DNA from 3 places in the Arthrobacter sp. B0316-5-4 genome. Region 1 is predicted to be linked to each of the others. Evidence: riboswitches for the same ligand, from Rfam matches in the RefSeq annotation. Region 1 holds a riboswitch; each other region holds the start of a gene.
What was found. A riboswitch is a leader RNA that binds a small molecule or an ion and turns the genes downstream of it on or off. The one in region 1 is predicted to bind thiamine pyrophosphate.
Positions count from the first base shown of each region.

Region 2: it holds a riboswitch for thiamine pyrophosphate, as region 1 does, so the genes downstream of both, thiD (bifunctional hydroxymethylpyrimidine kinase/phosphomethylpyrimidine kinase) here and thiC (phosphomethylpyrimidine synthase ThiC) in region 1, are expected to answer to the same signal.
Region 3: it holds a riboswitch for thiamine pyrophosphate, as region 1 does, so the genes downstream of both, thiO (glycine oxidase ThiO) here and thiC (phosphomethylpyrimidine synthase ThiC) in region 1, are expected to answer to the same signal.

Region 1 covers NZ_JBNHFN010000001.1:17,065-27,515, forward strand. The annotation lists gene AC5RU9_RS00105 (hypothetical protein) at 1-292, opposite strand, end outside; gene AC5RU9_RS00110 (VOC family protein) at 399-1,271, opposite strand; gene AC5RU9_RS00115 (amidohydrolase family protein) at 1,351-2,433, opposite strand; TPP riboswitch at 2,518-2,625, shown strand; gene thiC (phosphomethylpyrimidine synthase ThiC) at 2,669-4,468, shown strand; gene AC5RU9_RS00125 (alpha/beta fold hydrolase) at 4,451-5,173, opposite strand; gene ffh (signal recognition particle protein) at 5,233-6,813, opposite strand; gene AC5RU9_RS00135 (glucose-6-phosphate dehydrogenase) at 6,979-8,379, shown strand; gene AC5RU9_RS00140 (P-II family nitrogen regulator) at 8,468-8,806, opposite strand; gene AC5RU9_RS00145 (ammonium transporter) at 8,803-10,122, opposite strand; gene AC5RU9_RS00150 (MFS transporter) at 10,348-10,451, shown strand, end outside.
Region 2 covers NZ_JBNHFN010000002.1:811,661-822,111, forward strand. The annotation lists gene obgE (GTPase ObgE) at 1-1,481, opposite strand, end outside; gene rpmA (50S ribosomal protein L27) at 1,615-1,878, opposite strand; gene rplU (50S ribosomal protein L21) at 1,941-2,249, opposite strand; gene thiD (bifunctional hydroxymethylpyrimidine kinase/phosphomethylpyrimidine kinase) at 2,625-4,139, opposite strand; TPP riboswitch at 4,130-4,228, opposite strand; gene AC5RU9_RS08080 (Rne/Rng family ribonuclease) at 4,403-7,582, opposite strand; gene AC5RU9_RS08085 (vitamin K epoxide reductase family protein) at 8,054-8,725, shown strand; gene ndk (nucleoside-diphosphate kinase) at 8,814-9,233, opposite strand; gene AC5RU9_RS08095 (DUF4233 domain-containing protein) at 9,279-9,731, opposite strand; gene AC5RU9_RS08100 (bifunctional folylpolyglutamate synthase/dihydrofolate synthase) at 9,734-10,451, opposite strand, start outside.
Region 3 covers NZ_JBNHFN010000001.1:362,073-372,523, reverse strand. The annotation lists gene AC5RU9_RS01665 (aminopeptidase P family protein) at 1-336, opposite strand, end outside; gene AC5RU9_RS01660 (PHP domain-containing protein) at 417-1,262, shown strand; gene AC5RU9_RS01655 (MarC family protein) at 1,262-1,870, shown strand; gene AC5RU9_RS01650 (DNA-methyltransferase) at 1,881-2,759, opposite strand; gene AC5RU9_RS01645 (DEAD/DEAH box helicase) at 2,768-4,504, opposite strand; gene AC5RU9_RS01640 (RNB domain-containing ribonuclease) at 4,781-6,265, opposite strand; gene thiE (thiamine phosphate synthase) at 6,330-7,013, opposite strand; TPP riboswitch at 7,041-7,160, shown strand; gene thiO (glycine oxidase ThiO) at 7,153-8,406, shown strand; gene thiS (sulfur carrier protein ThiS) at 8,403-8,639, shown strand; gene AC5RU9_RS01620 (thiazole synthase) at 8,643-9,440, shown strand; gene AC5RU9_RS01615 (hypothetical protein) at 9,510-9,812, opposite strand; gene AC5RU9_RS01610 (DUF3107 domain-containing protein) at 9,851-10,075, opposite strand; gene AC5RU9_RS01605 (TetR/AcrR family transcriptional regulator) at 10,126-10,451, opposite strand, start outside.

The DNA.
Region 1 (10,451 bases):
GTACGTTGCCATCGCCTTCGCTCTCGTAGGTGAGCAGTTCGGCAAGCGCGCGCACCATGGCCTCGGGAACTCCGAGGAGGGCATCGCTGGTGACATCCACCAGGGCGAGTTCGTAGTCCGCTCCTGCAGCGTGGACTGCCTGGCCGGCGAGGTCGCCCAGCTGTTCGACCTCAAAGTCGGTGATGCCCTCTATCCTGACGGCGGGACCCGTGGCTTCGGCACCGCGGTCCAGGGCGGCTGCCCGTTTGAGTGCTTCGTCGTGGGTGGCTACAAAAATTTCGGCAAAGCCCATGGAAAGTACTCTCAATCCTTCGTGCTGACGGGGCGGCGGCACAGGAACCGGAAGGTTCCGTGCCGTCATTGCCCAGCCTAGTGCAGCCAAGGGCCGCGGGGACGACTCAGCGAACGGCGACGCGCAGCTTGTTCCGCCATGGGTCGTCGAACTGAAGCTCCACCCCGGTGTGGTGGTTTTGGACGCCCGCGACCTTCAGCCGATCCGCCAGCATCGCTACGTCATCAGCCGTGGGAACTTCGATCAGGACTTCCCCCAGCCCGAGCGTGTCCTTCCGGGGTCCGGCGCCGCGGCTGTTCCAAACATTCATGGCCATGTGGTGGTGGTAGCCACCGGCAGATACGAACAGGGCCTGGCCGTGCCATCCCGCGGTCCGTTCGAACCCCAGGGTTTCCACGTAGAATTTTTGCGCTGTTTCGACATCGCCCACCTGAAGGTGCACGTGGCCGATCCCGGCAGCAGCCTCGCGCTGGCCGGTCACTGCAGCTTCACTCAGATGTTGCTGCAGGAACCGCTGCGGTGGAAGTGCGACGTTGTCCATGACGACATTCTTGCCGTCCCACTGCCACAGTTCGCGGGGCTTGTCGTAATAGAGCTCAATGCCGTTGCCCTCGGGGTCGGTGAAATAGAACGCCTCGCTGACGAGGTGGTCGGCGCTTCCGGCAAAGGCGCGGGGCTCATATTCTGCCGCCGTGGCAATGGTGGCCGCCAGGGATGGCTGGTCCTCGAAAAGGATGGCGGTGTGGAAGAGGCCCGCTTCGCCGCGCCCTGGAATTTGCAGGCCGGAGGCGGGCGCCAGGTGGACAACAGGCTTTCCCGTGCGGCCCAGGTACAACCCGCCATCCTGCTCGGCCACAATATTCAGGCCCAAGGCGCGCTGGTAGTAGTCGCTCATGACCTTCATGTCGCCAACCTTGAGCATGACCGTGCCCATGGTGAGTTCGGCAGGAAGAAGATCCTGGCTGTTTGCTGTAGTCATGTGAAGCTCCTGGGTTTGAGGCTGCCGCCCTTTCGGCACCTTCTACTACTACTAAATTACTTGAAGCTTCAATTTATTCCTAGCGGATGACCTCGCCCCGCAAAACAATGTGCTGAAGTTCGGCGACGGTGTTGAGTTCGATGCGGGGATCCGCACTGCAAAGAACGACGTCGGCACTCGCCCCTTCGCTGATGGCGTCGACACCCAGCCACGCCCTGGCGCCCCACGTGGCGGCTTCCAGGACAGCGGACGGCGGCAGGCCGGCGTCGTGCAGTTCCTTCATCTCGTCCGCAATCCGGCCGTGCTTGATCACGCTGCCGGCATCGGTGCCCGCGTAGATGGTGACACCGGCTTCGAAGGCTTCCAGCACGCGGTCGTGGCGGCGTTCCCACAGCCTGGCCATATGATCCGCATAGACCGGGAACTTGGGCGCAGCCTGGGCGGAGATGTCCGGAAAGGTCGCGATGTTGACCAGCGTCGGGACAATGGGCACACCCTGCTCCACCAGCCGGGGAAGGTGCCGCGGCAAAAGACCCGTCGCGTGTTCGATGCAGTCGATGTTGGCGTCCAGCATGTCATCGATGGTGTCCTCGGCGAAGCAATGGGCCGTGACCCTGGCACCCTCATCATGCGCGGCCGAAATGGCGTCCTTGACCAGCTTGGCTGGGAAGGATGCGGTCAGGTCCCCGACGCCGCGATCGATCCAGTCGCCCACCAGTTTCACCCAGCCATCGCCGTCACGGGCTTCCTTGCGAACGGTTTCGACGAGCTGTTCGGGTTCGATTTCATGCCCCAGCCCGCGGAGGTACCGCCGGTCCCTGGCAATATGCCGGCCAGCCCTGATCAGTCGCGGCAAATCCACGCGGCCTTGGACCCAGCGCGTGTCACTGGGCGATCCGGCATCGCGGATCAACAGGGTGCCGGCCGCGAGGTCTGCCAGCGCCTGGGCAAGGGTAGCCTGGCCATCAACCGCACCGCCGGGTCCCAGGCCTATGTGGCAGTGCGCGTCGACAAAGCCCGGCAGGACCCAGCCGTCGAGCACCATATCCGGCGCCCCCACGGGTTTGATGAAGGTCAGGCGGCCGTCAACGGACCACATGCCCCGGCGCTCCTTGCCTGCCGCCACGAGCACCGTACCGCTGAATTCGATGATGTTGGCCATGGCAAAAGCCTAGCCGGGCCTTCTGACCGCAGGCCCGTAACGCACATATGACTGTGCGCCCGATGGCAGCTGTGGTAGCTTCAACTACGACCACACGGGGGCCCCTGCAGGGGCTGAGATCGGACTGACGCAGTCTGCGACCGTTGAACCTGTCCGGGTAATGCCGGCGAAGGAAGTGAGCAGTCCCTTGAGCACCACAAAAGCACAGCACAGCCCTGCCCAAAACGAATCCGTCATGGACACCGGGGCAACAGAAACCGTGACCCAGTCGCTGAAATCCCACTCGCTGGGATGGCTCGAAGATCCCAAAAACGGGATCCGCGTTCCCGTCACTGAGATCGCGCTTGAGCCCTCCCCCAACGGCCAAGCCAACCCGCCCCTGCAGGTTTATCGAACGGCCGGACCGGGCAGCGATCCGAGAGTCGGGCTGGAACCGTTCCGCGCACCCTGGATAGAAGGCCGGGGGGACACGGAGCCGTATTCGGGGCGGGAACGGAACCTGCTCGACGACGGCAAGTCCGCGGTACGGCGCGGGGCGGCATCGGCGGAGTGGAAGGGCGCACAACCGGTGCCCCGCCGCGCCGTCGAGCAGAGAACCGTCACCCAGATGCACTATGCCAAGAAAGGCATCGTGACGCAGGAGATGCAGTTCGTGGCATTGCGCGAGAACTGCGATGTTGAATTGGTCCGCAGCGAAGTAGCCGCCGGACGGGCCATCATCCCCAGCAACATCAACCACCCTGAATCCGAACCGATGATCATCGGCAAGGCGTTCCTGGTCAAGATCAACGCCAACATTGGCAACTCAGCGGTCACCAGCTCCATCACCGAGGAAGTGGACAAACTGCAGTGGGCGGCGCAATGGGGTGCTGATACCGTCATGGACCTCTCGACAGGCGATGACATCCACACCACGCGGGAATGGATCATCCGCAACTCTCCTGTTCCGATTGGCACGGTCCCCATCTACCAGGCACTCGAAAAGGTCAACGGCGAGGCCAACGAGCTCACGTGGGAGATCTTCCGCGACACCGTGATCGAGCAGTGCGAACAGGGCGTGGACTACATGACCGTCCATGCCGGGGTCCTGCTGCGCTACGTCCCGCTGACTGCCAACCGCGTCACGGGAATTGTTTCCCGGGGTGGCTCGATCATGGCTGGCTGGTGCCTGGCGCACCACCAGGAGAACTTCCTTTACACGCACTTCGACGAACTGTGCGAAATCTTCGCCAAGTACGACGTCGCCTTTTCGCTGGGCGACGGGCTGCGTCCCGGCTCCATCGCCGACGCCAATGATGCCGCACAGTTCGCAGAGCTGGACACCCTTGCCGAGCTGACCCAGCGGGCGTGGGAGTTCGACGTCCAGGTCATGGTGGAAGGCCCGGGGCACATCCCCTTCCACTTGGTCCGCGAAAACGTGGAACGCCAGCAGGAGCTGTGCAAGGGAGCCCCGTTCTACACCTTGGGCCCCCTGGTCACGGATATCGCACCCGGCTACGACCACATCACCTCCGCCATTGGCGCGACCGAAATCGCGCGCTACGGCACGGCAATGCTCTGCTACGTGACACCCAAGGAACACCTGGGCCTGCCGAATAAGGACGACGTCAAAACCGGCGTCATCACCTACAAGATCGCCGCCCACGCCGCAGACCTCGCCAAGGGGCACCCGGGAGCGAACGAGCGGGACGACGCCCTGTCCAAAGCCCGGTTCGAGTTCCGTTGGCGCGACCAGTTCGCACTCTCCCTGGACCCTGTGACAGCCGAGGCCTTCCACGACGAAACCCTTCCCGCGGAACCGGCCAAGACCGCGCACTTCTGCTCGATGTGCGGTCCCAAATTCTGCTCCATGCGGATCAGCCAGGACATCCGCGATGAATACGGTTCAGCTGAAGCGCAGGCCGCAATCGCCGGCATGTACAGCGGGATGCAGGAAAAAAGCCAAGAGTTCCTGGCCTCTGGAGGGAAGGTCTACCTGCCGGAACTCCAGGTTCCCGGCAATGCGGGCAAAAGCAGCTCAGGAAGCGTGAACTGACATGGCGCGGCCAACGTCAGCAACAAATGAGCGGATGACGTGATCGCCATCGACTGAATCCTGGGGCCGGTGCCCGCCCGCTGCTACGCGGCGGAGGGCGCCGGTTTCCTGGAGGTACCCCGCGATTTCCTCGTAGAGCGGTTCCCATCCACCGGTGAGGACCAAGGTGGGGACGCCGGGCACGATGTGAAGCGGCGCTTCCCATGGCGGTGCCTGGAGCCTAAGCCTGCGCGCGGACCTCTGGGCCTCCGGCGTTTCCAGTCCCCCGGTTTCAGCCGAAAACGCCCTGCGGAAGTATTCCCGCTGGTAATCGGCGTCATTCAGTTGTGCCCGGACGTCGAACAACGGTTCCATGAGCGCACGGTGGGAGGCCGTGGCAGGGAGCTCGGCTGTCAGCGACAAGCAGGCCGGCTCCACCAGGGACAGCGAGTGCACAAGGTCGGGGCGCTCGATCGCTGCCAACATGGCGGAAATGGCGCCTTGCTCATGCGCGACGACGTGGCCTCCAGCGGAGTCGACCAATGCATTGATCACGATGGCGACGTCTGCCGCCACATTGGATTGCACCGGTTCGTCCACGGCCGAAAAGCCGTGCCTCCTCAGAAACAAGGCGTCATACGCCAGCGCCATGCCGTGTTGCTTCGGCCATGCTGCGGCGCCGAAACTCCCCAGGCCGTGAACGAAGACTACGCGCTGCTTGTGCATTGGTTCAGCCTATTCCACGGCTCTGACATCCCAACTGACTGACAGTTGGGACGCACTATCTACTTACCGAGGAACTTGTCGAAGCCCTTGGGAAGGTTCAGCGACGACGGATCGAAGTCCGCAGCGCCTTGTCCGAAAGCCGCGCCCGTAGGTGCCGCTGAGGCAGCATTGGCCCGTTTGGCCTCCGCGTCGCGAAGTTCCTGGGCGGCCTTGGCCGGGTTGCCGGAGCGAGCCTTCTTCTTGGGAGTGTTCTTCCCGTTCTTGCGTCCGCCACCAGGGCCACCGAGGCCGGGCATTCCGGGCATACCCGGCATGCCGCCGCCCTGGGCCAGCTTTTTCATCATCTTCTGCGCCTGCGCGAAGCGTTCCAGCAGGCCGTTGACCTCCGAGACGTGCACGCCGGAACCCTTGGCGATACGGGCGCGGCGGGAGCCGTTGATGATCTTCGGCGCAACACGCTCGTGCGGAGTCATGGAACGGACGATCGCCTCGACGCGATCGATCTCTTTTTCGTCGAAGTTCTCCAGCTGCTGACGGATGTTCTGCGCACCCGGCATCATCATGAGCATCTTCTTCATGGAGCCCATGTTGCGGATCTGCTGCATCTGGGCGAGGAAGTCGTCCAGGGTGAAGTCTTCCTGGTCGGCGAACTTCTTCGCCATCCTGGCAGCTTCGTCCTTGTCCCACGCCTTCTCCGCCTGCTCGATCAGGGTGAGGACGTCACCCATGTCCAGGATGCGGGAAGCCATGCGGTCCGGGTGGAAGAGCTCAAAGTCGTCCAGGCCCTCGCCGGTGGACGCGAACATGACGGGCTTGCCGGTAACGGACGCCACTGAAAGTGCGGCACCACCGCGGGCGTCGCCGTCGAGCTTTGACAGGACGATGCCGGTGAAGTTGACGCCTTCATCGAAGGCCATCGCCGTGTTCACGGCGTCCTGGCCGATCATGGAGTCGATCACGAAGAGGACTTCGTTGGGGATGATCGCCTGACGGATCCGGCGCGCCTGGTCCATCATTTCGGCATCGACGCCGAGGCGGCCGGCGGTGTCGACGATCACGACGTCGTGCAGCTTCTGGCGCGCTTCCTCGACGCCGGCCTTTGCGACGGCGACCGGGTCACCGGCAGGGTGTTCAAGTTCCGAGGTGGCGCCGGGGTGCGGAGCGAAAACCGGGACACCGGCCCGCTGGCCAACAACCTGGAGCTGCGTCACTGCATTGGGACGCTGAAGGTCGCAGGCAACCAGCATGGGGCTGTGGCCCTGGGCCTTGAGCCACTTGGACAGCTTGCCGGCAAGGGTGGTCTTACCGGCACCCTGGAGGCCGGCGAGCATGATGATGGTGGGGCCGTTCTTGGCCAAGCGGATACGGCGGGTCTCGCCACCGAGGATTTCCTTCAGTTCCTCGTTGACGATCTTCACGATCTGCTGGCTCGGATTCAGCGCACCTGAAACTTCGGCGCCCAGCGCACGTTCACGGATGCGCCCGGTGAATTCGCGGACCACCGATACGGCGACGTCCGCATCCAACAGGGCGCGGCGGATCTCCCGGACTGTGGCATCGACGTCAGCCTCGGTGAGGCGGCCCTTGCCACGGAGGTTCTTGAAGGTTGCTGTCAACCGGTCAGAGAGTGAATTGAACACGCGCCGTGCACTTCTTTCGATGGTCTACGAATGGCGGCCAATGCGGCACGCCATAGTCTTGACGATTCTTGCCCCGGCAATATGACTCCACTACGGGATGACTCAACTACGGGACTCGACTATCTAGGGTACCAAGTCGCACCTGCAAGATGGCATGCTGGCACGGTGACCAGTAAAACAACTGTAAAAACATTGCTCATCCTCGGCGCATCCGGAGACCTGACGGGCAGGTTGCTGCTCCCCGGCCTGGCAGGGCTGTTGGCCGCGGGCGGGGCTCCAGGACTGCGCTTGGTGGGTGCCGGGTCTGATCCCTGGTCCCCGGAACAGTGGAGGGAACGGGTCGACGGCGCTTTTGCGGCCGCGTCAAAGGAAGCCGATACCCAGGGCCAGGCGGCTTTGGCTGCCGTCGCCGGGAGCACCGGGTATCACCAACTCGATGTCACGGCGGACGGACCGCTGGCTGAGTTGCTGTCGCAACTGGAGGGTCCGGTCGCGATCTACTTCGCGTTGCCGCCCCACGTCAGCCAGAAGGCCTGCGAGGTCCTGCACCCCGAACAGCTGCCTGCCGGAACCCGCCTGGTCATGGAGAAGCCGTTTGGTTCGGGCACGGAATCGGCGCACGAACTGAACAAGACACTGGCTGCGCTGGTGCCCGAAGATCACATCCACCGGGTGGACCACTTCCTGGGGAAGGCCACGGTGTTGAACATCCTTGGCCTTCGCTTCGCCAACAGGTTCCTGGAGCCCGTGTGGAACCGGGACCATATTGAAAAGGTGGAGGTCGTCTTCGACGAAGACCTCGCCCTTGAGGGCCGGGCCCGCTACTACGACACCGCCGGCGCGCTCCGGGACATGATCCAAAGCCATCTCCTGCACATCATGGCGTTTCTGGCCATCGACGCACCTGCGACCATCGGCGAACGCGACCTTCGGGACGCCGTCGCCACGGTATTGCGTGCCAGCAGCATCAAGGCCCCCTACAGCGGGTCGACGCGTCGAGCCCGGTACACGGCAGGAACCCTGGGTGAACGTACGGTACCCGACTACGCCGCTGAAGAAGGCGTGGATCCGTCAAGGAACACGGAAACCCTCGCGGAGGTCCGCGTCGACATCGACAACTGGCGGTGGAAGGGCGTCCCGTTCATCCTCCGCTCCGGCAAGGCCCTGGGTCACCGGCGCAAGGAGGCCGTCATTACGTTCCGCCCGGTCCCCCACCTGCCCAAGGGATTCTCCGGCGTGGACTCGCCCAATCAGTTGCGGATCGGTTTCGGGCCCGACGTTTTAGAGCTCGACGTCGACGTCAACGGTCCCGGTGACATCTTCAGCCTTGACCGTGCAAGCCTGGTGGCCGAACTCAACGCAGCCGGGATGCTGCCCTACGGCGAGGTGTTGGAAGGCATCCTGACGGGCGACCCGCTCCTGTCCGTTCGAGGCGACACGGCTGAGGACTGCTGGCGGATCATCGAACCCGTCCTCGGCGCCTGGGCGAACGGCGACGTGCCCCTGGAAGAATACGACGCCGGCAGCGACGGGCCGGCGAACTGGCTCACCGGCGTCGTGGACTAAAGGCTGCGGCAACGCAAAGCGGGCCGGGTACCTTGACTGGTACCCGGCCCTCTTCGTGGTGCCTCAGTAGCTGGTGGTGGCTGGTGGCCTAGATGGCCGCCGCGCCTCGTTCACCCGTCCGGACCCGGACTGCTTCGTAGACATCCACGGTCCATACTTTGCCGTCGCCGGCCCTGCCGGTGTTCGAGCTGGCGATGAGGACATCAAGGATGTCGTCCGCCTGTTCGTCCGTGGCGAGGACCTCGATCCGGATCTTTGGCAGCAGGTCCACGTTGTACTCAGCTCCGCGGTACACCTCGGTGTAGCCGCGCTGCCGGCCGTAGCCGCTTGCTGCGCTGACCGTCAGGCCCTGGACCCCGTAGGCTTCGAGGCCTTCCCGGACTGCTTCGAGCTTTTCGGGACGGACGATCGCTGTGATGAGCTTCATGCCTGGACACTCTCCTTGCCTTCTGCGGGAGCCTTCTCTTCTGACTTTCCGGTCATCGCCTCATGGAGCGGCTGGAAGCTGCCCCTGTGGCCGTTGACACCGAACTCGTATGCCGTCTCAGCGTGCAGGCTGAGGTCCACGCCAACGTTTTCTTGTTCGGTGGAGACCCGGAAGCCCATGGTCTTGTGGATAGCCAAGGCGATGATGGCCGTCATGATGGCCGAGAAGGCAATTGCGATGCCGGCCGCTGCGAGCTGTGCCCACAGTTGGGTAAAGCCGCCGCCGTAGAAGAGGCCGCCGCCAACACCGTCCACCGGAAGTGCGATGAAGCCCAGTGCCACGGTGCCGATGATGCCGGACACGAGGTGGACACCCACGACGTCAAGGGAGTCGTCAAAGCCCCAACGGAACTTCAGGCCGACCGCCAGGGCGGAGGCGACACCGGCAACTACGCCGAGTCCCAGTGCACCGACCGGGCTGACGTTGGCACAAGCGGGGGTGATGGCCACCAGGCCGGCAACCACACCGGATGCTGCGCCGAGCGATGTCGGGTGTCCGTCGCGGATGCGTTCGGTGATGAGCCAGCCGATCATTGCCGCTGCGGGAGCTGCGAGGGTGTTGACCCAAATCAAGCCACCCTGCTCAGCTGTGGTTGCTGCGCCGCCATTGAAGCCGAACCAGCCAAACCACAGGATGGCCGCGCCAAGCATGACGAACGGGATGTTGTGGGGGCGGTGGTTCGGGTCTTTGCCGAAGCCGCGACGGTTACCAATGATCAGGACCAGGACCAGTGCTGCCACACCGGCGTTGATGTGCACCACGGTGCCGCCGGCGAAGTCGATGGCCGGGCCGAGTGCCTTTCCGATTGCGCCCTCCGGGCCGAACAGGCCGCCACCCCACACCATGTAGGCCAGGGGGCAGTAGACCAGCGTGACCCAGACCGGGACGAAGATGGTCCATGCGCCGAACTTGGCGCGGTCTGCGATGGCGCCGCTGATGAGCGCAACGGTGATGATGGCGAAGGTGGCTGCGTAGCCGACCTTGATCAGGCCATCAGGGGTGGAAATGCCCTCGAGGCCGAAAGTGGCGAACGGGTTGCCCACGATTTCAAGGAAGCCTTCGCCCGAGCTCATCGATGCGCCCCACAGCACCCAGACAACTCCGACGATGCCGATGGAGATGAAGCTCATCATCATCATGTTCAAGGCAGCCTTGGCGCGTGTCATGCCGCCGTAGAAAAATGCCAGACCAGGTGTCATGAACAGCACGAGTGCCGCCGCCACCATGACCCATACGTGACCTGCGGTAAGTTCCATGGTGCACGTTCCTCTCTTGCTTTGGTTCTGCGGTTCAACCGCTGTCCTGACGCCCTTTGCGTCCTGCTTAAGAGTTTTGTGCCACCGTGTTTCACCTGCGCAGGTTTTATATTGCGGGCTGGTTACAACAACCTCCCCAACGTAAATGGTGCATATCCCCGCTGTTACGGATATGTTTCAGGCGTCAGACTTCACCCGAAAACCAACCCGAAGGACCCCCACCGCATGACCCAGTCGCCCAGATCCGTCAAAGCTCCAAGGATCCGGCCTGAGAAGACTCCCTTGCCACGCGACATCAAGGTGATGTTGGCTGCGGCGTTCCTGATCGC
Region 2 (10,451 bases), on a different contig from region 1:
GCACGCGCCGCAGCCTTGGCTTCGCGGCGCTCGATCTGTTCGTCACGCTTCTGTGAACGCGTGGGCCGGTCCCCGATGTCGGCAACGCGGATGTCGGTACCGCGCGGAGTTGCCAGGAGTTCGGCGCCGGCCATCATGGTCGGCTCCCAGTCGAAGACAACGCCGTCCTCTTCACCGATGACTACGGTGTCGCCCGGCTTGGCGCCAACCTTGAACAGCTCGGTTTCGACGCCGAGCTTCGCCAGGCGGTCTGCAAGGTAGCCAATGGCTTCCTCGTTGGTGAAGTCTGTCTGCTTGACCCAGCGCACGGGCTTCTCGCCAAGGACGCGGAACAGCGGTTCCAGGTTCTTTTCTTCACGGCGGATCTTGAAGCCGGACTCGTTGACAGCGCGCGGGCGCAGGACTGGCGGGGCCACCTTGGGGGGCGCAGTGGCAACCGCGTCCCGCGCGGCCTTGACGATCTCCGCCATGGCGAAGCCCAGTTGGCGCAAGCCTTCATGGCTCGTTGCCGATACTTCGAAGACGCGGTATCCGCGGGCTTCCAGGTCCGGGCGAACGAACTCGGCCATGTCCTTGCCGTCCGGAAGGTCCACCTTGTTAAGGACAACCAGCTTGGGGCGCTCGTTCAACGGAACCACCTCGCCGTCTACACCGGCATAGCTCATGTCGACGGCGTACTTATCGAGTTCGGCCTCAATGATCGCCAGGTCCGACAAAGGGTCCCGATCGGATTCCAGGGTTCCACAGTCAAGGACATGCACCAGCGCGGCGCAGCGCTCGACGTGGCGGAGGAAGTTGTGCCCGAGGCCCTTGCCGTCGCTTGCTCCCTCGATCAGGCCGGGAACATCGGCAATGGTGAAGCGGACCTCGCCGGCCTGGACCACGCCAAGGTTGGGGATGAGGGTAGTGAAGGGGTAGTCGGCGATCTTGGGCCGGGCAGCGGACATGGCTGCGATGAGGCTGGACTTGCCTGCCGAAGGGAAGCCAACCAGGGCGATGTCGGCAATGGACTTCAGTTCCAGGACAATATCGCTGGATTCGCCTTCGATGCCCAGGAGGGCGAAGCCGGGGGCCCGGCGCTTCTGTGACGACAGTGAGGCGTTGCCGAGGCCACCTTGGCCGCCAGCGGCAGCGATGTACTCGGTACCTTCGCCCACCAGGTCAGCCAGGACTTCGCCGTCCTTGTTCTTGACCACGGTGCCATCGGGTACCGGAAGGATCAGGGTTTCGCCGTTCTTGCCACCGCGCCAGTCACCCATGCCCGGACCACCATTGGTGGCGTGGCGGTGGGGAGCGTGGTGGTAGTCGAGCAGGGTGGTGGTTTGGGCGGACACCCGAAGGATGACGTCGCCACCATTGCCACCGTTGCCGCCGTCGGGACCGCCGAGCGGCTTGAACTTCTCCCGCTTAACAGAGACACAGCCGTGGCCGCCGGTTCCGCCGGATACGTGCAGGACTACCCGGTCTACAAAGCTCGCCACGTGGATCTCCTCAGTTGCTGTTGTACAGCGTTGTTGCAAAACCAGTGCGCCCAGCGCCCCAGTCGATTGTAATGCGGTTAAAAGAACGGTGGAGCGGGCCGTTTGGCCCGCTCCACCGGTTCAGAACTAGTTGTTACTCTGCAGCTGCAGCAGCAACGATGTTCACTACGCGACGGCCGCGGCGAGTACCAAACTCAACCGCACCGGCCTGGAGAGCGAACAGGGTGTCGTCGCCACCGCGGCCGACGCCTGCACCCGGGTGGAAGTGGGTTCCGCGCTGGCGAACGATGATCTCGCCTGCGGAAACTACCTGACCACCGAAGCGCTTGACGCCCAGGTACTGAGCGTTGGAGTCACGACCGTTGCGAGTGGAACTCGCGCCTTTTTTGTGTGCCATGTGAAATGCCTGCCTCTAAATTTCTGGGGAAACTGAAAAACCTGAACAGCGTGTAACGAAAGTTACGCGATGCTGGTGATCTTGATCTTGGTCAGTTCCTGACGGTGACCCTGACGCTTCCGGTAGCCGGTCTTGTTCTTGAACTTCTGGATGACGATCTTCGGACCACGGAGGTCTTCCAGGATCTCAGCCGTAACCTTGACGTTGGCCAGTTCCGCAGCTGCGGAGGTGACCTTCTCGCCGTCAACCAGGAGCAAGGCGGGCAGCTCAAGCGTGCTACCGGCTCCACCGGGGACGCGGTTAAGCGTTACGTAGTCTCCAACGGAAACTTTTTCTTGGCGGCCGCCTGCGCGGACAATCGCGTACACCACTTGGGTACTCACTTCTCTCGACGTTTATAACTAAATTTGCGTGCGGAACCTGGACCGGAATCAGGCTTGGTTCGCGCTGTGCCTCAACGCCGTGGACTTCTGATCGAAGTCCGCGAGTCATCCCATGAACAATTCCAAGGGGCATAACCCAAGTGTTGGCGTAAGCACCGAAGATCAAGATTACGCTAGTTTGACCTTCAGCTGCAAATGAGGCCGGGTCCGGAGGCTACCACGTGACTCGCGTCACCAGTTGTAACGGACTCTCCCGGCACCGTGCCCATACAGCCTACAGGGTTTGGGCGCGATTAACGTGATTTGCCCTCCGACGCGCGGTAAACCTCCAAAATTCCGCGCCAGGATGCCGCGCCGGAAAGATCACGAGAACAGCCGCGGCGCGTCGAAGAAGGCGGTTTCATAGCGGCAGGACTGGGCGAAGGCCTCCACCATGGCCACGCGCTCTGTCGGTGATGCCGCGAGGGCCGCCGCGTCCGTGAGCTTGATCGCAGTCCGGGTTGCCTCAGCAAAGTCTTCGTCGGCATAGGTCTTCAACCAGTCCGCGTAGGCGTGGTCCGCGGGGGACCCTGCCTCCACGTAGGAGCCATGGAGCTGCTGGCCCACTTCCGCGTACAACCAGTAGCAAGGCAGGATCGCCGCGAGGACCACCGCGTAGCTGCCCGATGCCGAACAGGCCAGCAAGTGGTCCACGTAGGACTTGGTCACGGGTCCAGTCGTCGCGGACACGTCGCGGGTGCTTAGCCAGTTCCTGTGCAATTCCGACTCGACTTCCAGGCATTGCCGGGACCCCTTGGCCCAAAACAACTGTTCGTCCTCGGTAGGAGCAAGGGCGCTGGCACGGGCCAGGACCCGGGAGTAACCATTGAGGTAGATCGCGTCCTGTGCCAGGTAATAGCCGAAAGCGGCTTCCGACAGGCTGCCCGTTTGAAGGCCATCGATGAAGCCAAGCCCATGGATCGCGTCAAGTTCCGCGCGGGCCTGCTCCCACAAAGTTGCGGCGAAGTCGCCGGGCCTCAGGACCTGCTGGTGGTGGAAGTGATGGACCGGCCCGCTTCCGTGGCCAACGTCCAACGTCCCGGAACGCCTCAAAGCCTCAAGCAACCAGGGCTTCACTTCCCGCAGCGAAGCTTCCCAGTCCCCCGTCATGACCTGCACCGTTGCCAGGGCCGAGGACAGCGAACACCCTGTGCCGTGGCTGTTTCGGGTATCGATGCGGGGCCCTGCTATCTCCACCACGTCCTGCCGCAATAACCCGCTCGTGTTCACCAAAGCGTCGGGACATCCGGACCCTGCCAAATGGCCGCCCTTCACCAGGACCGTGTTCCCGTACTCAGCGGCCAACCGCTTACCCTGGTCCAGCGCCGAAGCCCAATCCGGCGCCTCGGGCTCGCCCAACAGCACTGCAAGCTCGGGCAGGTTGGGCGTCAGGAGGTCTGCCAACGGCAGGAGCGAACGCAACGCCTTCTCAGCCGACTCCCGCAGGAGCCTGTCGCCACTGGTTGCCACCATCACCGGGTCCAGGACCACGACGGCGGGACGTACCTTTTCGAGCCAGCTGCGGACTTCGTCGATGACGGCCGCGTCACCGAGCATGCCGATTTTGACGGCGTCGATCTCGATGTCGTTGCTGATGGCGTCCAGCTGTTGGCGCAGGAATTCAACGGGGGGCACGTGGACGGCGCTGACCCCAACGGTGTTCTGGGCGGTGAGGGCGGTGATGGCAGCCATGCCGTAACCACCGTGGGCCGCGATGCTCTTCAAGTCCGCCTGGATCCCGGCACCACCGGAGGGGTCCGAGCCGGCAATGCTCAACACCCGCGGGGTTTGCCTGCCGGAAGCCACCAGCGGGTAGACAGGGGAATACGGTGCAGTCATGTGGACATCCCTTCGCCGGTGCTAACCGGACAGGTTCAACGGGTTTGGATCTCAGCCCGGCCCAACGCCCGGCACCCCGTGTCAGTCCCCCAGCCTAGCCGGGAAGCAGCCCCGCCCGGGAACCGCACTGCGCTGAGGCCCGGATATGACCCGCCTAAGGTCTGGCGTCCCGAGGAGCGGCCTGGGACCTCCTGGACATGCAAAGACCCCGTAGCGACTGCCGGGGCAGTTGCTACGGGGTCTTGTACAGCTTTATGAACCGGTCAGAGCTCGGAAGCCGGTACGCCGACTCCCAGGATGATGGGCTCGTCTGCGGGCGCCTTTTTGGCTGGTTCAGCAGGGGCTTTCGCCTCGTGTGCCGAACCCTGGGGCGTCGAAGCAGTCACTTCGTGGTGCTCAACGCTTGTTTGGTTAGCTGCACCCTGGGCCCTGCTGGCGCTGCGGTTACGGCGGACTCGACGGCTCCGAGTCGCCGAAGCGGCTTCCGGATCCTGTTCGACGGCCTGTTCCGGCGCTGCCGCCTTCGGGGCAGCAGCAGGTTCGCGGACAGCCGTTACTGCCGCCTCCTGCTCCGGCGCCGCTCCGAGATGGGAGAACGCCTCGGCCAGCAGATCCAAGCTCATGGCCGGCTTGGCAGCCTGGGGTTCTTCCTGGTGCTCAACGAACGGCAAGGCGACTTCTTCGCCACCGAAACGCAGGACCGGGGTGGAGCGTGCTTCCCGAACCGCCGCGTCGTGGGCCGCTGATTCTTCGTCGTCGCTGTGAACGGCGGGTTCGGCGGCGGCCGACTGATGCGTTGAGCGGGCCAGTTCCTCTGCACGGTGAAGCTCGTCGTCGTGCAGGTGGGCGGCGTGTGCTGCGGCCGCGATCGTTGCCAACGCAGCCCTGGTGGCCTCGGCCTTTGCCTGGCGCGCAGGGTCCTGCGGTTCGGTGTGCGTCGACGTGGCGGCGGGTACGGATGGTGCAACCTGAACCGGTGCGGGGGCTTCAGGAACAGCCTGTCCCCCACCCTTGCCACGGCGACGCTTTCGTTCCGTTCGGGCGGCCGGTTGCTGCTGCTGCTGCGTCTCCGTGTGCGGGCGGTGGTGCTCGGCGGCCACCACGTTGGCGCGGCGGTGCTCCACCGGCTCGTCGTGGGTCACGACGCCACGTCCTGCGCAGTGCTCGCACTGTTCGCCAAAGACCTCGAGGAGGCCGGTGCCCATGCGCTTACGCGTCATCTGGACCAAGCCCAGGGACGTGACCTCGGCGACCTGGTGCTTAGTGCGGTCGCGGCCAAGGCATTCAACCATGCGGCGCAGGACAAGATCACGGTTGGATTCCAGGACCATGTCGATGAAGTCGATGACAATGATGCCGCCGATATCGCGCAGGCGCAGCTGGCGAACTACTTCCTCGGCAGCTTCGAGGTTGTTCTTGGTGACGGTCTCTTCAAGGTTTCCGCCGCTGCCGGTGAACTTACCGGTGTTGACGTCCACCACGGTCATGGCTTCGGTGCGGTCAATGACCAATGAACCACCGGAGGGCAGGAAGACCTTGCGTTCCAGGGCCTTGTGGATCTGCTCGTCGATGCGCCAGGCAGCGAAAATGTCCTGGTCCTTGGTCCACTTTTCGAGGCGTCCCACCAGGTCGGGGGCTACGTAGGTTACGTAAGCCTCAATGGTGTCCCATGCGTCGTCGCCCGAGACGATCAGCTTGGAGAAGTCTTCGTTGAAGACGTCGCGCACTACCTTGATGGTCAGGTCAGGTTCGCCGTACAGCAGTTCCGGCGCCAGCACCTTGGTTGAGGAGGCCTGCCCCTCAATGCCCTCCCACTGCGCGCGCAGGCGGTTGATGTCGTGCGTCAGCTCTTCTTCCGAGGCGCCCTCGGCCGCGGTGCGGACAATGACACCGGCGTTTTCCGGCAGGCGGTCCTTGAGGATGCGCTTGAGGCGGTTGCGTTCGACGTCGGGCAACTTCCGGGAGATGCCGGTCATGGAGCCGCCCGGCACGTACACAAGGTAGCGGCCCGGCAGCGAAATCTGGCTGGTCAGGCGGGCACCCTTGTGACCCACGGGATCCTTGGTGACCTGTACCAGGACGGAGTCGCCGGACTTCAGGGCGTTCTCGATCCGGCGCGGCTGGCCTTCAAGGTTGACAGCATCCCAGTTGACTTCACCGGCGTACAGCACGGCGTTCCGGCCACGGCCAATGTCCACGAACGCGGCTTCCATGGAGGGCAGCACGTTCTGGACCTTGCCCAGGTACACGTTGCCGATCAGGGAATCCTGCTGTGTCTTGGACACGAAATGCTCGGCCAGGACGCCGTCTTCAAGGACGCCGATCTGGATTCTGTCGTCGCGCTGGCGGACGATCATTTGGCGGTCTACCGACTCGCGGCGCGCAAGGAACTCGGCTTCAGTGATGACCTGGCGGCGGCGGCCGGTTTCGCGGGATTCCCTGCGGCGCTGCTTCTTGGCTTCAAGCCGCGTGGAGCCCTTGACGCTGGTGACGCGGTTCGATGGAGCGGTTTCCGTAATGGGCCGGGGTGCGCGGACGCGTGTCACCGTGTTGGGCGGGTCGTCATCCGTACCGCCGGTCAGTTCGAGATCCTGGTCACCGCGGCGACGGCGACGGCGACGACGCGACGTGACGCCTTCTTCGAGGGCCTCCGCTGCGGGGGCTTCTTCGTCCTCGGACTCGCTGGAATCCTCGGTTTCGTTCTCTTCGCGTTCGGTTCCACGCCTGCCGCGGCGGCCACGGCTCCGGCGACGACGGTGGCTGCCGGCGTCATCGAGCTCGGCGTCCGCGGTGGTCTCAGCTTCTTCTTCGGATTCCTCGGCCTTCTCTTCCACGGCCGCAACGCGCGGGACGGTGGTGAGGTCCGGGGCCTGGAAAATCATGGACGTGATGGAAACGGGTTCAAGGAACAGGGACGTGGACGCCGCCGGGGTTTCCTCCTCAGCGGGGGCCTCCTCCACAGCAGGAACCGGAGCCTCCTCAGCCGGGGTGGCAGCGGTGATCTCAGCGACAGGTTCCCCGGGCTGGGAGCCGGCATCCGGCGTCGTGGTTTCTTCAGCGGCAGGCGCCTCTACTGCTTCTGCCTTCGGCTTTGCCGTACGACGACGGCGGACCGGCTTTTCCGGCGCGGGTTCGGCGGCAGCTTCTGGCTGGCTCTCACCTGCTGCGGCCTCGGGGGCGCCAGCGGTTTCCTCGCCCAAGCCCGGCAGCGGCTCGGCGGGTTCAACCTTCTTGCGGGACCGGGTCCTGCGCACCGGCGCGGCGGCCGCTTCCGGGGTTTCGGTCCCTTCAACAGAGACGGGCACTTCGCTGCTGGTCGATTCAACCGCAGGAGTTTCCTTGGGCGCGGCCTTGCGGCGGGTCCGGGTGGTCTTCTTCGGCGCTTCCGCTGTTTCCGCGGGAGCTGCCTCGTCATTAACGGCTACAACCTGGTCTTTATCCATATGTGGCAACACTCCTGCCCCAGCGACACCGCCACATCCGGCGCCCAGTGGGGCAAATATTGTCAAAACCCGCGGGCGTTGACAGAAGTCGGTAGTTTGCCTTCCGGTTCGCACCATCATTGGGGTGCGGCAGCCCTGGAAAGCCGGCGGCCCTGTCCTGAAACCCGTTGTTCTGCTGCCACAACCAGGTGCCGTCCATTGTCATGGCGGGCCTACCGAGGATCATGGGATCCGGGGCATGCCCAGCTCATACTGGCGGTCTTGGGAACAAGTCACCGGACCGGACTCCGAATGTGGATCGGAAACCGGCCATGTTCATTCTCTCACACCCCCGCACCTTCGCGGGGTAAGCGGCTGTGTCGCCGAACTCCCGCAACAGGCTGGGCGCCTTGCCCAGCCTGCGGCGCTACAATCCTCCCAAGAGCCCTTCCCGGCCCGCCGGGCAACATATCGAAAAGGATCAGATCCGCGATGCCGAGCACCGCCAGGGAAAACCTGGCCAAGAACGCCTCCACCCCGGTGGAAGAACAGTCCACCATGCGCGCCGCACTGCCCAGGACCGTGCGGGACAAGCCCTTTGCGTGGCTCCTGCTGATCACCGGCGTTATTGGCTGGTTGGCCTCCGGGGCGTTGGTCCTGGAAAAGCTTGAAGTTCTGAAGGACCCCAACCATGTCACCGTCTGCGATGTAAATCCTTGGATTTCCTGCGGCAAGGTCATGGAAACTCCCCAGAGTTCGGTGTTTGGCTTCCCCAACATGTTCATCGGGATTGTCGCGTTCGCCGTCATTATCACCACCGCCATGGGGCTCCTGGCCGGTGCAAAGTTCTCCCGCTGGTACTGGTTGGGCCTGCAGGCCGGGGTGACCCTGGGTTTCGCGTTCGTCGTGTGGCTGTGGTCGCAGGCCCTCTACGTCATCAACGTCCTGTGCCCGTTCTGCATGGTGGTCTGGGCCGTTATGATTCCCTTGTTCGTCTGGGTGACGATCCGGAACATCTCCACCGGGGTCATCAAAGCACCGCCGGCACTGGCCAAACTGCTGGGTGATTCCGGCTGGATCATCGTGGCGCTGCTGTATGTGGCCGTCGCCGCCACCATCTTCTTCGCGTTCCTCCACGTGTTCGCCGGGACGTCCGGCTACTAGGAAGCACGCGCAAACTCCCGCGAGATGACAGAAAAGGCCGATGTTCGACTCGAACATCGGCCTTTTCTGTCATCTCGGTGGGGCGTTTTTAGCCTTCGAACCAGATCTTGATCTCGCGCTCTGCGGAGTCAACGGAATCCGAACCGTGGACCAGGTTCTGCTGGACGGCCAGGCCCCAGTCGCGGCCGAAGTCGCCACGGATGGTGCCCGGTGCCGCAGTGGTGGGGTCCGTTGTTCCAGCCAACGACCGGAAGCCTTCGATCACGCGGTGGCCTTCGAAGACCGCCGCGATGACCGGTCCGCTCAGCATGAACTCGACCAAGGGCTCATAGAACGGCTTGCCCACGTGTTCCTCGTAGTGCTGTTCCAGCAGCTCGCGGGTCGCGTTGACCTTCTTCAGCTCGGCCAGGGTGTAGCCCTTGGCTTCGATCCGGGCGAGGATGGTTCCGCCCAGGTTGCGGGCGACGCCGTCGGGCTTGACCAGGACGAGGGTCCGTTCAATGCTCACAGTTGCTCCAATGTGGTTGGTTGGTCGGTGGTTTTCCCAGCCAGTTTACGGGGTTTGGGTGCCTGCTTCGTCACCGTGGGCCGCGTCCCATTCCGCCTGCTCACGGTCCCGTAGCGCCACTTCGCGGTCAATGCGCATGCCAGCCCTGATCCCGTACCACCAGCAGATGGCAAACAGGATGCCGACAATGAACATGGTGGGTTCAGCGAAGCCCGTCAGGATCAGGACCAGTTGCAATGCCCAGCCGACGGCGATGCCCCAGGGTCTGGACAGCACTGCGCATGCCAGGACCAACACGACGCTCAACGCGATGCCTACGCCCAGGATGATGCCGGGGTCCACTTCACCCCGCTTCAGCCCAAAGACAGCCAGGGTACCGAAGAACGCCACGAAGGCCTCCAGCAGGAGCACCGTGGATGCGAACATCACTTTGGTGGACCGACGCTTCTTGGGCATTCCCGGGCGCCATTCGCGCTGGGCCTTCGTCATCTTGGCCATGCTCAGGCACCGGCCTTTCCAAGCAGGATGCGGGCCTCTGCAACTACCGTGATCGATCCGGTCACCAGGACGCCACCGGCGAGGTCGTCGTTGGATTCGGCACGCTCCACAGCCCATTCGAGGGCGTCGTCGAGCTTCTCCGCGATATGTACGTTGTCCTCACCAAAACCGAAGTCGACGGCGAGTTCGGCCAGTTCCGCTGCGGGAACGGCACGTGCCGAGTTGGACTGGGTGAAGCAGAATTCCTCGGCGAGCCCGCCAAGGGACTCTTTGAGGGTTTTCAGGATCTCCTCGGCGTCCTTCTCCCGCAGGACGCCGACCACCACTACCAACTTGCTGAAACTGAAGGCTTCCTGGATCGCCTCGGCAGAGACACGAATTCCTTCCGGATTGTGGGCGGCGTCCACCACCACAGTGGGGGCAGTCCGCACCACTTCAAGGCGGCCGGGCGAAGTCACCGTGCCGAAGGCTTCCTTCAGCACCTCGGCGTCGAGCTCCTTCTCTCCCCCGCCAAAGAATGCCTCCAAGGCAGCCACGGCCACAGCGGCGTTCTCTGCCTGGTGGGCGCCGTGCAACGGCAGCAGCAGGTCTTCATAGCGTCCAGCGAGGCCCTGGATCGTCAGGACCTGGCCGCCGACGGCGACACTACGGGATTCCACACCGAACTCAACACCCTCGAAACGGAACGGAACGTCCACTTCTCGGGCCTTCTCCAGGAGG
Region 3 (10,451 bases), 350 kb from region 1:
GTCGGGCTCGTGGTCCACGCCCAAACCCGTGAGGTGCGCGAAACCGGAGTGGGGGCGGAAGCGGTAGTCGCAGTCGTTGGAACGGACCTTCAGCGGACCGGCCGGGATGACAAGACGTTCGCCTTTGAACAGTTCGGAGATAGCACGACGGCGGCGCGCAGCGTGGTCTGCAACGGCGTCGCGCCCAGGGGTCACCTGCGGGGCGGCAGCCCAATTGCTGGCCATGAATGCTTTGAAAGCATCGGATGTTGGCCTCTGTGAGCGGTTGTTAACGCGCTCCTGCAGCGGCTGGGAATTTGCGGAGTCCATGTTTTGGGTGTTTTCGGCATCGTTCACCGTTACATCGTCCCACCAGTTCGGTGAGGAGGCCAACGGCGCAACGCTCCAAGCAGCCCCGCATCCCATAGGCTGGGAAAGTGAGGATAGACCTGCATGCGCACTCCAATGTTTCCGACGGAACCGAGACACCCGCCGGGGTGATCATTTCCGCCGTATCGGCTGGCCTGGACGCCGTGGCGTTGACTGACCACGACTCCACGGATGGCTGGGAGCAGGCGGCGGCAGCCGCACTGGAACACGGTATTGAGTTTGTGCCTGGCATGGAGATCTCCTGCCGGACGGAGCAGGGCATCAGCGTCCACTTGCTCAGCTACCTCCACGACCCGGCCCACCCTGGCCTCCTGGAGGAAATCACCAAGTCCAAGGACGCGCGCCTCACCCGCGCCGAGCATATGGTCACTCTGCTGTCCGAGGACTACCCGTTGACCTGGGACGATGTCATCCACCACGTGGCACCAGGTGCAACAGTGGGCCGCCCGCACATCGCCGATGCGTTGGTGGCCGCCGGGGTGGTCGCGGACCGCACGGAAGCCTTCACCTCCATCCTTACTTCCCATTCGCGCTACTTTGTCCAGCACTATGCGCCAAACCCGGCTGTCGCCGTCGAGCTGGTGCGCGCGGCAGGGGGCGTTCCGGTGTTCGCCCATCCGGTGGCTTCGTCCCGGGGGCGGATCGTGGGGGAGGGCACCTACCGTGAAATGATCGACGCCGGCCTGCTCGGGCTTGAAGTGGACCACCGGGACAACCCGGAGGACGGCAGGCGGTTCCTGCGCGACCTGGCTGCCGCGCACGGGCTGCTGATGACGGGATCCTCCGATTATCATGGCGCCGGCAAACCGAACCTCCTCGGCGAAAACACGACGCCGGCTGACGTTCTGGCCCGTATTGAGGAGTTGGCTACGGGCAGCACGGTAGTCCGCTGATGGACCTGCAGTTGCTGGCCTCGGTGATCGTTACCCTGTTCGTCATCATGGACCCGCCGGGTACGGTGCCGATCTTCATGTCACTGACGGCCCAGATGTCGCCCAAGGACCGGAACCGCTCGGCTTTCCAGGCTCTCTTGGTGGCGACGGGCGTCATTGTGGTTTTTGCGATCTTCGGCCAGTCGATCCTGAACTACATGCACATATCGCTGGCGGCCCTGCAGGGTGCCGGCGGCCTGCTGCTGGTACTCATTGCCCTGCAGCTGTTGACTGGGTCCACCAGTGGCGAGGAAAACGCCGCCAAGTACAAGAACGTGGCATTCGTTCCCCTCGGCACACCGCTGATGGCCGGGCCGGGAGCCATCGTGGCGGTCATGGTGTTTGTCCAGCAGTCCGAGGACCTGTCCGGCTATCTTGCCGTAGGCCTGGGCATCGCTGTGGTTCTCGCCTCGCTGTACCTGGCCATGCGGTTCGCGGGCGTGGTCCAGCGGGTGCTCGGGGAGAACGGAGTGGAGCTGGTTACCCGGATTGCGGGCCTCCTGCTATCTGCCATCGCCGTGCAGATGATCGCTGACTCGGTGACGGCCTTCGTGAAGGGTGTCGCCTGAGCGTTCCTGGCTAGGGAGCGGTGGCTTGGGCCTGGTGGAACACGGCCTTGCTGCCCAGGCGTTTCCGCATGACCTCAATGGCCTGTTCGTTCTGGTCGACGCACACGAAGTTTCGTCCCAGTTTCGCTGCGACAGCTCCGAGGGTCCCGGATCCGGCAAAGAAGTCCAGGCACCAGTCGCCCTCGCGGCTTGATGCGGAGACGATACGGCGGACCAGGCCTTCGGGTTTCTGCGTGGGGTAGCCGGTCTTTTCCCGGCCGGTCGGCGAAACGATGGTGTGCCACCAGACATCGGTGGGCAACTTCCCCAGTTCGCGTTTGGCGGGGGTCACCAGGCCCGGGGCCATGTAGGGCTCACGGTCCACTTCAGCGTTGTCGAAGTGGTATTTGGTGGGGTTCTTCACGTACACCAAGATGTTGTCGTGCTTGGTGGGCCAGCGGTTTTTGGCCCGGGCGCCGTAATCGTAGGCCCAGATGATTTCGTTCAGGAAGCACTCCCGGCCGAAGATGGCGTCGAGCATCACCTTGGCGTAGTGGACCTCGCGGTAGTCCAGGTGCAGGTACAGGGTGCCGTCGTCTGCCAGCAGGCGCCAGGCTTCCACAAGCTTGGGCTCCAGGAAGGACCAGTAGTCGCTGAAGGCGTCGTCGTAGCTGTGCAGGGCGCCCTTGATGGTGTCGTAGGAGCGGCCCTTGAAGCCCACGCGGTCGCCGTCGCCGTCCGAGTTGCGGACCATCCGGGTTTCCTGGCGTCGTTGGACCCGACCCGTGTTGAACGGAGGGTCCACGTAAATGAGTGTGAAGGCGCCGTCCGGCAGCGTTGGAAGGAAGTCCGCGTTATCCGCGTGCACCACCAGGTTGCCGCCGTCCGGCGCCCAAACAGTTTCAGTCATTGAGGGATTTAGGCCTCGGTGCTGCCGGACTGGGCAGCTGCGGTTTCATTGGAGACCACTTCGCCGTTGCGGCGACGGGTCCGGGTGCGGCGTGTGCGTGCAGGCTTCTCGGAGTTGTCCGTTGCCGGGCCCGTTTCCGACGCAACGGCAGCCGGGGCTGCTTCGCCTTCGGAAGTACGACGACGGCGCGTACGGTTGCGTCCGGCCTCGCCGTTGGATTCGCCGGAGTCGGTCTTGCCTGAACGGCCACGGCCGCCATCACGGTCGCCGTCGCGTCCGCGGCCACCGTCACGGCCACTGTCGCGGCTACGTCCGCCGTCACGGGAGCCATTGCGGTCCGAACCACCAGAGCGGGAGTTCCTCTTGCCGGTCTCACCCAGGTCCTCCAGGACCTCGGCGTCCACACCTGCCAGGGTGCGCTTGTTCCGGGGCAGGCGTCCCTTGGTGCCCTCGGGAATGTCGAGGTCGGTGTAGAGGTGCGGCGAGGAGGAGTACGTTTCAACGGGCTCAGGAACGCTGAGTCCCAGGGCCTTGTTGATGAGTCCCCAGCGCGGCATGTCATCCCAGTCAACGAACGTGACTGCGGTGCCCTTGTTGCCGGCGCGGCCAGTACGGCCAACACGGTGCAGGTAGATTTTTTCGTCTTCCACGCACTGGTAGTTGATCACGTGCGTGACGTCATCAACGTCAATGCCACGGGCGGCGACGTCGGTGGCAACCAAAACGTCCACCTTGTTGTTGCGGAAGGCGCGGAGGGCCTGTTCGCGGGCGCCCTGGCCGAGGTCGCCGTGAATGGCTGCAGCCGCGAACCCGCGGTCCACGAGTTCCTCGGCGACCTTAGCGGCGGTGCGCTTGGTCTTGGTGAAGATGATGGTCCGGCCACGTCCGCGGGCCTGCAGGATGCGGGCAACAACTTCAGTCTTGTCCATGCTGTGCGCACGGTAGATGAGCTGGCGGATGTCCCGCTTGGTCAGGCCCTCATCGTTCGGGTCTGCTGCACGGATGTGGGTGGGCTGCGTCATGTAGCGGCGCGCCATTGCGATCACGGGACCGGGCATGGTCGCGGAGAAGAGCAGCGTCTGGCGTACGGCGGGGGTGCCGGCGATCAGGGTCTCAACGTCCGGAAGGAAGCCAAGGTCCAGCATTTCGTCGGCCTCGTCAAGAATGACCATCTTGACGTTCTTCAGGCTCAGGTGCTTCTGCTTGTAGAGGTCGATGAGTCGGCCAGGGGTGCCCACTACGATCTCGACGCCCTTCTGCAGCGCATCGATTTGGGGTTCGTACGCCCGGCCGCCGTAGATGGTGGCGATGCGCGCGTTGCGCTTGCGCGATGCCGTCTGGAGGTCGTTGGCGACCTGCACGGCAAGTTCGCGGGTGGGGACGATGACCAGGGCCTGCGGTGCGCCGGGGACGGCGAGCTTCTCATAGCCGGCGTCGTCGCGGCCAGAGACCCGCTGAAGCGCAGGAATGCCGAATCCGAGGGTCTTGCCGGTACCCGTCTTGGCCTGGCCAATGATGTCGTGGCCGCTCAAGGCGACCGGGAGGGTCATGGCCTGGATGGGGAACGGGTGGGTGATTCCGGCGTCGGCCAAGGACTCAACGATGTCGGCACGGACGTTGTAGTCCGCGAACGACTTTTCTTCGATCTCGTGGGGCGTCTCGTCCGAGACGATCGTTTCCTCGGGTTCGATGGTTTCAGTTCCGGTGGAGTCCGTCAGGACTTCGTGGGTATGCAATTCACTCACAGGGAGTTTCCTTATTCATTTGGGCAATGGCGCTGCATGCTCAACGGGGCGGTGGAGCCGTACCGGAGCACGAACGGGCGCGCAAGCAAGTCCAGTGGAAGCCGATCGCGGGCTATCTAAGTACTGGCACTGGTGACCAGTTGGTACATCTCAAGATCGCGTAGGGGCGGGCTTGTTGAGTTCAAAAATTAACTGAATCAACGACCGGGCATCCATTACTACACGCCCAGTCTATCCTCTGGGAGCCGGAAAGCCCGGATCCTGGGTGGAACGGCGCTACGGCAGCAGTTCAAACCGAATCTCCCGGCTTGCGATGTCAGCCTTGACGAGCCGGACGCGGACTTCGGTCCCGGACTCCAGTTCGCCGTCGCAACGGGCGGTCACTGCGGGTTCCGCTATTTGGACGATTCCGTAAGGGCCGCCGTTCCCGTTGCCGTTGGCCTTGCCATTTCCGTTTCCTGATCCGTTTGGCTTTGAGCCGGAAATGACGACGGCATCGAACTCCTGGCCGATGTGGTTGGCGACCAGCGCCGCCTCCACCGTGTCCACGGCGGCACGTTCGAGGCGGCCAGCCAACTGGTCGGACGACGCCATGATCTCGGGCAGGGATGGCAAGGCCTCCCGGGCCCAGGCAGGGATGTCGTGGCCGTTGCTCAGCGCCTCGCAGATCACCAGTACGAACCGGTCGATCAGGCGGCGCAAAGGCGCCGTGGTGTGCGCATACGGAGCGCCGATGGCTGCCTGGATGACGTCGGCCGGCACCTCGCCATCGAACGGTGTGTAGCCGGCACCCCTGAACAGGGTCCCGGCTGAGTGCAGGATGGCGAGTTGCTTCGGATCCGATGCGTCCAGGGTCCGCAGGTATTCTCCGTAGGTAATCCGGCCGTCCCATGGTTTGCCGAGGGCGGTGGTCTGCCTCTTGAAGTGCTGCAGTGAGCGTTCATCCGGTGCGGGCATGGTGCGCAGGATGCCAACTTTTCCGTCCAGCATCAGCTGGGCCGCCGCCATCCCGGTCATCAGTGAAATCTGGGCGTTCCAGTCCTCCACCGGCAACGACGGGGCAGCAACGATCCTGTAGCCGCCGCCGTCGGTCGCTTGGACGATCTCCTGTTCGGGCATGTTCAGGCTCGCGCCGCCGCGGAGGCGTTCGAGTTCAACCCGCTTCAACCCCACTTCCTTGAGGAGTTGCAGTACGGGCGGTGCCGTCCCGTCGTCGATCTGCTCCTGGACGCCCTTGTAACTTAGCTTGGCCCGGCTGCGCACGGTGGCGCGGCCTACTGTCACCGTCACCGCTTCGGCCTTCGCGTCCAGGACGAAATCCCAGACGAAGGCGCCACAGTCCTGCTCTGCCAGCAGGCTTCCCGCATGTTCGCTGATGACTTCCGGGTGCAAGGGAATCCGACCATCCGGGGCGTAGAAGGTCTGTCCGCGCTGGCGTGTCTCCGCGTCGAGGGCGCCCCCGGGAGCCACGAAGGAAGGGACATCGGCGATCGCATAGAGGACCTTGTAACCGTGGCCGGCGCGCTCTATGAACAGCGCCTGGTCCAGGTCTGTCGACGTCGCGGGATCGATGGTGACAAACGGAATATCCCGAAGGTCGCGTTCCGGCAGCTTCCGGTCTGCCACCGCTCTTTGGGCTTCCTCCACTGCGCCCGCGGGGTAGGCGCCTGGGAGTTCCAGCTCCGTCCGCAGTGCTGCGAGGGCCGCTGCGAGCTGGTCCGACGAGTCGTCGACGTTGGGTGCAATCCGATGATGTGACACGAAAATCAGGTTATCCCGCATTTCGGGGATCACACCATGTCAAGGCCGCAAGGTGGACGATTCCCTAGATGGAGTCCAATGCCTGCAGCAGCGACTTGGCCGCAGCCGTCGGGTCTCCAGCTTCCGTGATGGCGCGGACGACGACGATCCTGCTGGCTCCCGCAGCAAGGACCTGTTCCACGTTGCTCAGGTCAATGCCCCCGATCGCGAACCAAGGCAGCTGCACCGCACCAGCTGTCGCTTCGTCGGCACGCTTCATCGCTTCTGCGGCATATGTGACCAGGTCCGGCCCTACTGCTTCGCGCCCCGGTTTGGTGGGTGTCGCCCAGACCGGACCAACACAGAAGTAGTCCAGGCCACCGTCGCCCGTCGAAGCGGCGAGGGCAGCATTGACCTGCTCCGGAGTGTGCGTGGAAAGTCCGATCGCGGCAGGGGAGGGGAGGAAGGTCCGGGCAATAGTCAAGGGCAGGTCCTTCTGGCCCACGTGGAACACAGGAGCCCCGGAAACACTGGCAATATCGGCCCGATCGTTGACAGCCCACAGCCGTCCATGCCGCTCGGCCACACTGCGCAGGATGGCCAACAGCTCCAGTTCTTCGGCTGCCTCGATCGACTTGTCCCGGAGCTGGATAATGTCCACCCCACCCTCGAAGGCGGCATCTACGAAGTCTTCGAAGTCGCCCTGCCGCTTCCGGGCATCGGTGCACAAATAGAGTCGGGCTGAGGCGAGGGATACAGGCTGGGTCATGGGAACCAGAGTAGTTCCTCTAAACTGGGCACGTACTGCGGGAGCCGCGACGTTCGACTTTGTGACCGTCCGGCTGAGAGGGCTTCAGAGCCGACCGCTTGACCTGATCCGGCTAATACCGGCGTAGGGAAGGGAACACATGGCAGACGCCATTCATGCAGATGTGGCCATCATCGGCGGCGGCATCATCGGATTGGGCATCGCCCACCAGGCGCGCAGGCTGGGCCGCTCAGTCGTCCTCATCGACCCCCACCCCGCCAGCGGCGCAACCTTCGCAGCTGCCGGGATGTTGGCACCCGTCAGTGAACTGCACTACCAGGAAGAAGATCTCCTGGAACTCATGGTCGAATCCTCGCGGCTGTGGCCGCCTTTTGTCGCCACACTCACCGGAGGCGGGGACGCCGCCGGATATCGCACGACGCCGACCCTCGCCGTGGGTGCCGACGCCGCCGACCGACGGGCGCTCGCAGACCTCCGTGCGGTACAGAAGGCTGCCGGCCTGGGCGTGGAACCCCTTGCCCTTCGGGACGCGAGGGAGCGTGAACCCCTGCTCAGTCCACAAATTTCCTGCGCCTTCGACATCCCCGCCGACCACCAGGTGGACCCGCGCAGGCTCGCGGACTGCCTCCTGGCCGGGCTGGCCGCGCATTCGCCGGACGATCCCACCTGGGTCACGGGGGCGAACAATGGGTTCGCCCTGGAAGCCCTGGCGAAGCGCGTGCTGTGGGACGAGGGGCGGGTTGCAGGAGTCGAACTCGATTCGGGCGTCAGCGTGGTGGCCGCCGAGACCGTGGTCGCCAACGGGGTCGGCGCCGCCGGCTTGAAGGGCCTGCCTGAAGGACTCACGCTTCCCCTGCGGCCGGTGTATGGCGACATCCTCAGGCTTCGGGTTCCGGAAAGCCTGCAACCACTGGTCACCTCCACCGTGCGGGGGATAGTGCGGGGTGTTCCGGTGTACGTCGTCCCCCGCGACGACGGGACGGTGGTGATCGGCGCTACCCAGCGTGAGGACGGACTGTCCACAGCGTCCAATGCCGTCTCGGCCGGTGGCGTGTACCAGCTCCTGCGCGACGCCCAGGTCATGGTCCCCGCGGTCGCGGAACTGGAACTCCTCGAGGCAACTGCCCGGGCCAGGCCAGGGACGCCGGACAACGCGCCGTTGCTTGGCCGCGTCGCCGGAACCAAGGGCGACATCGAGGGGTTGGTGGTTGCCACCGGGTTCTTCCGTCACGGAGTCCTGCTGACACCGGTAGCCGCAAGGATTGTCGGGGAACTGATCAACGGGTCGGCCGATCCACGGTGGGCCCCTTTCCGCCCAGACCGCTTTAAGGCTAGCGCCCCCGATCCACGGAACTTCATCCCAGCACACGTCCGCAGCAAGGAAACCGCATGAACATCAAACTCAATGGATCCGACCATGCAGTGGCCGATGACGCCTCTGTCAGCACGCTCGTCACCGCCATCACAGGCCGCGTCCTGGACCACCGCGGACAGGCGGCCGACGGCGGCAAGCTGGGTGTCGCCGTCGCGCGCAATTCCGAGGTGGTGCCACGCAGCCAGTGGGCGGCAACAGCGCTCGCCGACGGCGATGAACTCGAACTCGTTACCGCAGTCCAGGGAGGCTGAACAATGACCACAACAAGCACTGCCCCCAGCACCGACGCCTTGGTGATCGACGGCGTCGACTTTGGTTCGCGACTGATCATGGGAACCGGGGGTGCTCCGAGCCTGGACGGTTTGGGTGCTGCGCTCCTGGCCTCGGGTACGGAGCTGACCACTGTTGCCATGCGGCGCTATTCCCCGGCCGAAACAGGGTCACTCTTCCAGCTCCTGGTGGACCACAAAATCCGGGTGTTGCCCAACACGGCGGGCTGCTTCACAGCGAAGGACGCTGTGATGACCGCCGAACTTGCCCGTGAGGCGCTGGAGACCGATTGGGTGAAGCTGGAAGTCATCGCGGACGAGCACACACTCCTGCCCGATGCCGTGGAACTCGTGGAAGCCACAGAGCAGCTGGTGAACCGCGGATTCAAGGTCTTCGCTTACACCAATGACGACCCCGTCCTTGCCCTGCGGCTGGAAAACCTGGGCGCCACCGCGGTGATGCCCCTTGGCTCACCCATTGGCACGGGCCTGGGCATCCTGAACCCGCACAACATTGAGCTGATCGTGTCACGGGCGTCGGTGCCCGTGGTTCTCGACGCCGGGATCGGAACCGCTTCCGATGCGGCGCTGGCGATGGAACTTGGCTGCGACGCCGTCCTCCTCGCCACTGCGGTGACGCGCGCGCAGAACCCGGTGCAAATGGGAGAAGCCTTCAAACACGCCGTCATAGCCGGCCGTTTGGCCAAGCAGGCGGGCCGGATTCCCCGGCGGGAACACGCTCTGGCGTCCTCCGCCATGGAGGGACGGGCCGAGTTCCTTTAGGGGTACTGGGAGCGCGTTAACCACCAATGGCCATCACCCGCGGGTGATGGCCATTGTTGTCAGGTGCCGTTAGAGCCGGAGGGCCTTGGTGAGGGCCTCGGTATCGTGCTTGGTCCGCGTGCGGCCCAGGTAGACCACTACGGCCGCAGCTGCTGCGGTTCCAATGACGATGGGGAGAACCCACGGAATCCACGTGACCCCCGGCTGGTAGCCCAGGCCGGCGCTGATAAAGGCAATCCAACTCAGCGCCGCAACAGCCGTTGAGACGCCCACCGGAAGGGCGACGCCGTATCTGCCGTGCCGCTTGTCGTTGGCCCAGACAATAAAGCCTGTGGCAATGGCTGCAAGAACCACCACGACGAGTGAAAGCATGAAGACTCCTTAGCGGACGACGGGGTGTTTGGGGACTGTTAGAGGGCGCCGAAGCCCACGCGGCGGACTTCCTCGGCGCCGATCTCCACATAGCCCAAAACGCTGCCAGGAACGATGACCTGGCGGCCCTTCTCATCCGTGAGGCGCAATTCCGAGCCCTTGGACACGGCCTCCGCCACGATCTTGGCAACGGCGTCGGCATCCAAAGCGGATTCGAGCACAATTTCGCGGCCAACGTTCTGAATGCCGATCTTTACTTCCACAGCAAGGCCTCCAAGCCAATCAAGTGTTAAGTCAGTCCTCTATTTGTAGCTTAGGACTCTTTGGGGAATCGACTGATTCCGCGCCAAGCTAAACGATAGATCAGATCACTGGCCACATCGAGGTCCAGGTTTCCGTCCGTCTCAAGCCAATACCGGGCGCTGACCTGCGCCATTCCTGCCAGGCCCCGGCCCAGGAGCTGCGCTTCCAGCGGCGGTAGCTTGGTGTCCTCGGCGATGACGTGGGCTACGGCGTCCGCGAACGTTTTGTTGAATGTTTCCAGACGGGAACTGACGTCGGGATCGTTGATCAGGTCCGACTCGAACACCAGGCGGTGGGCTTGGTCGTCGTCGGCAATGAACCGGTAGTAGGCCCGCA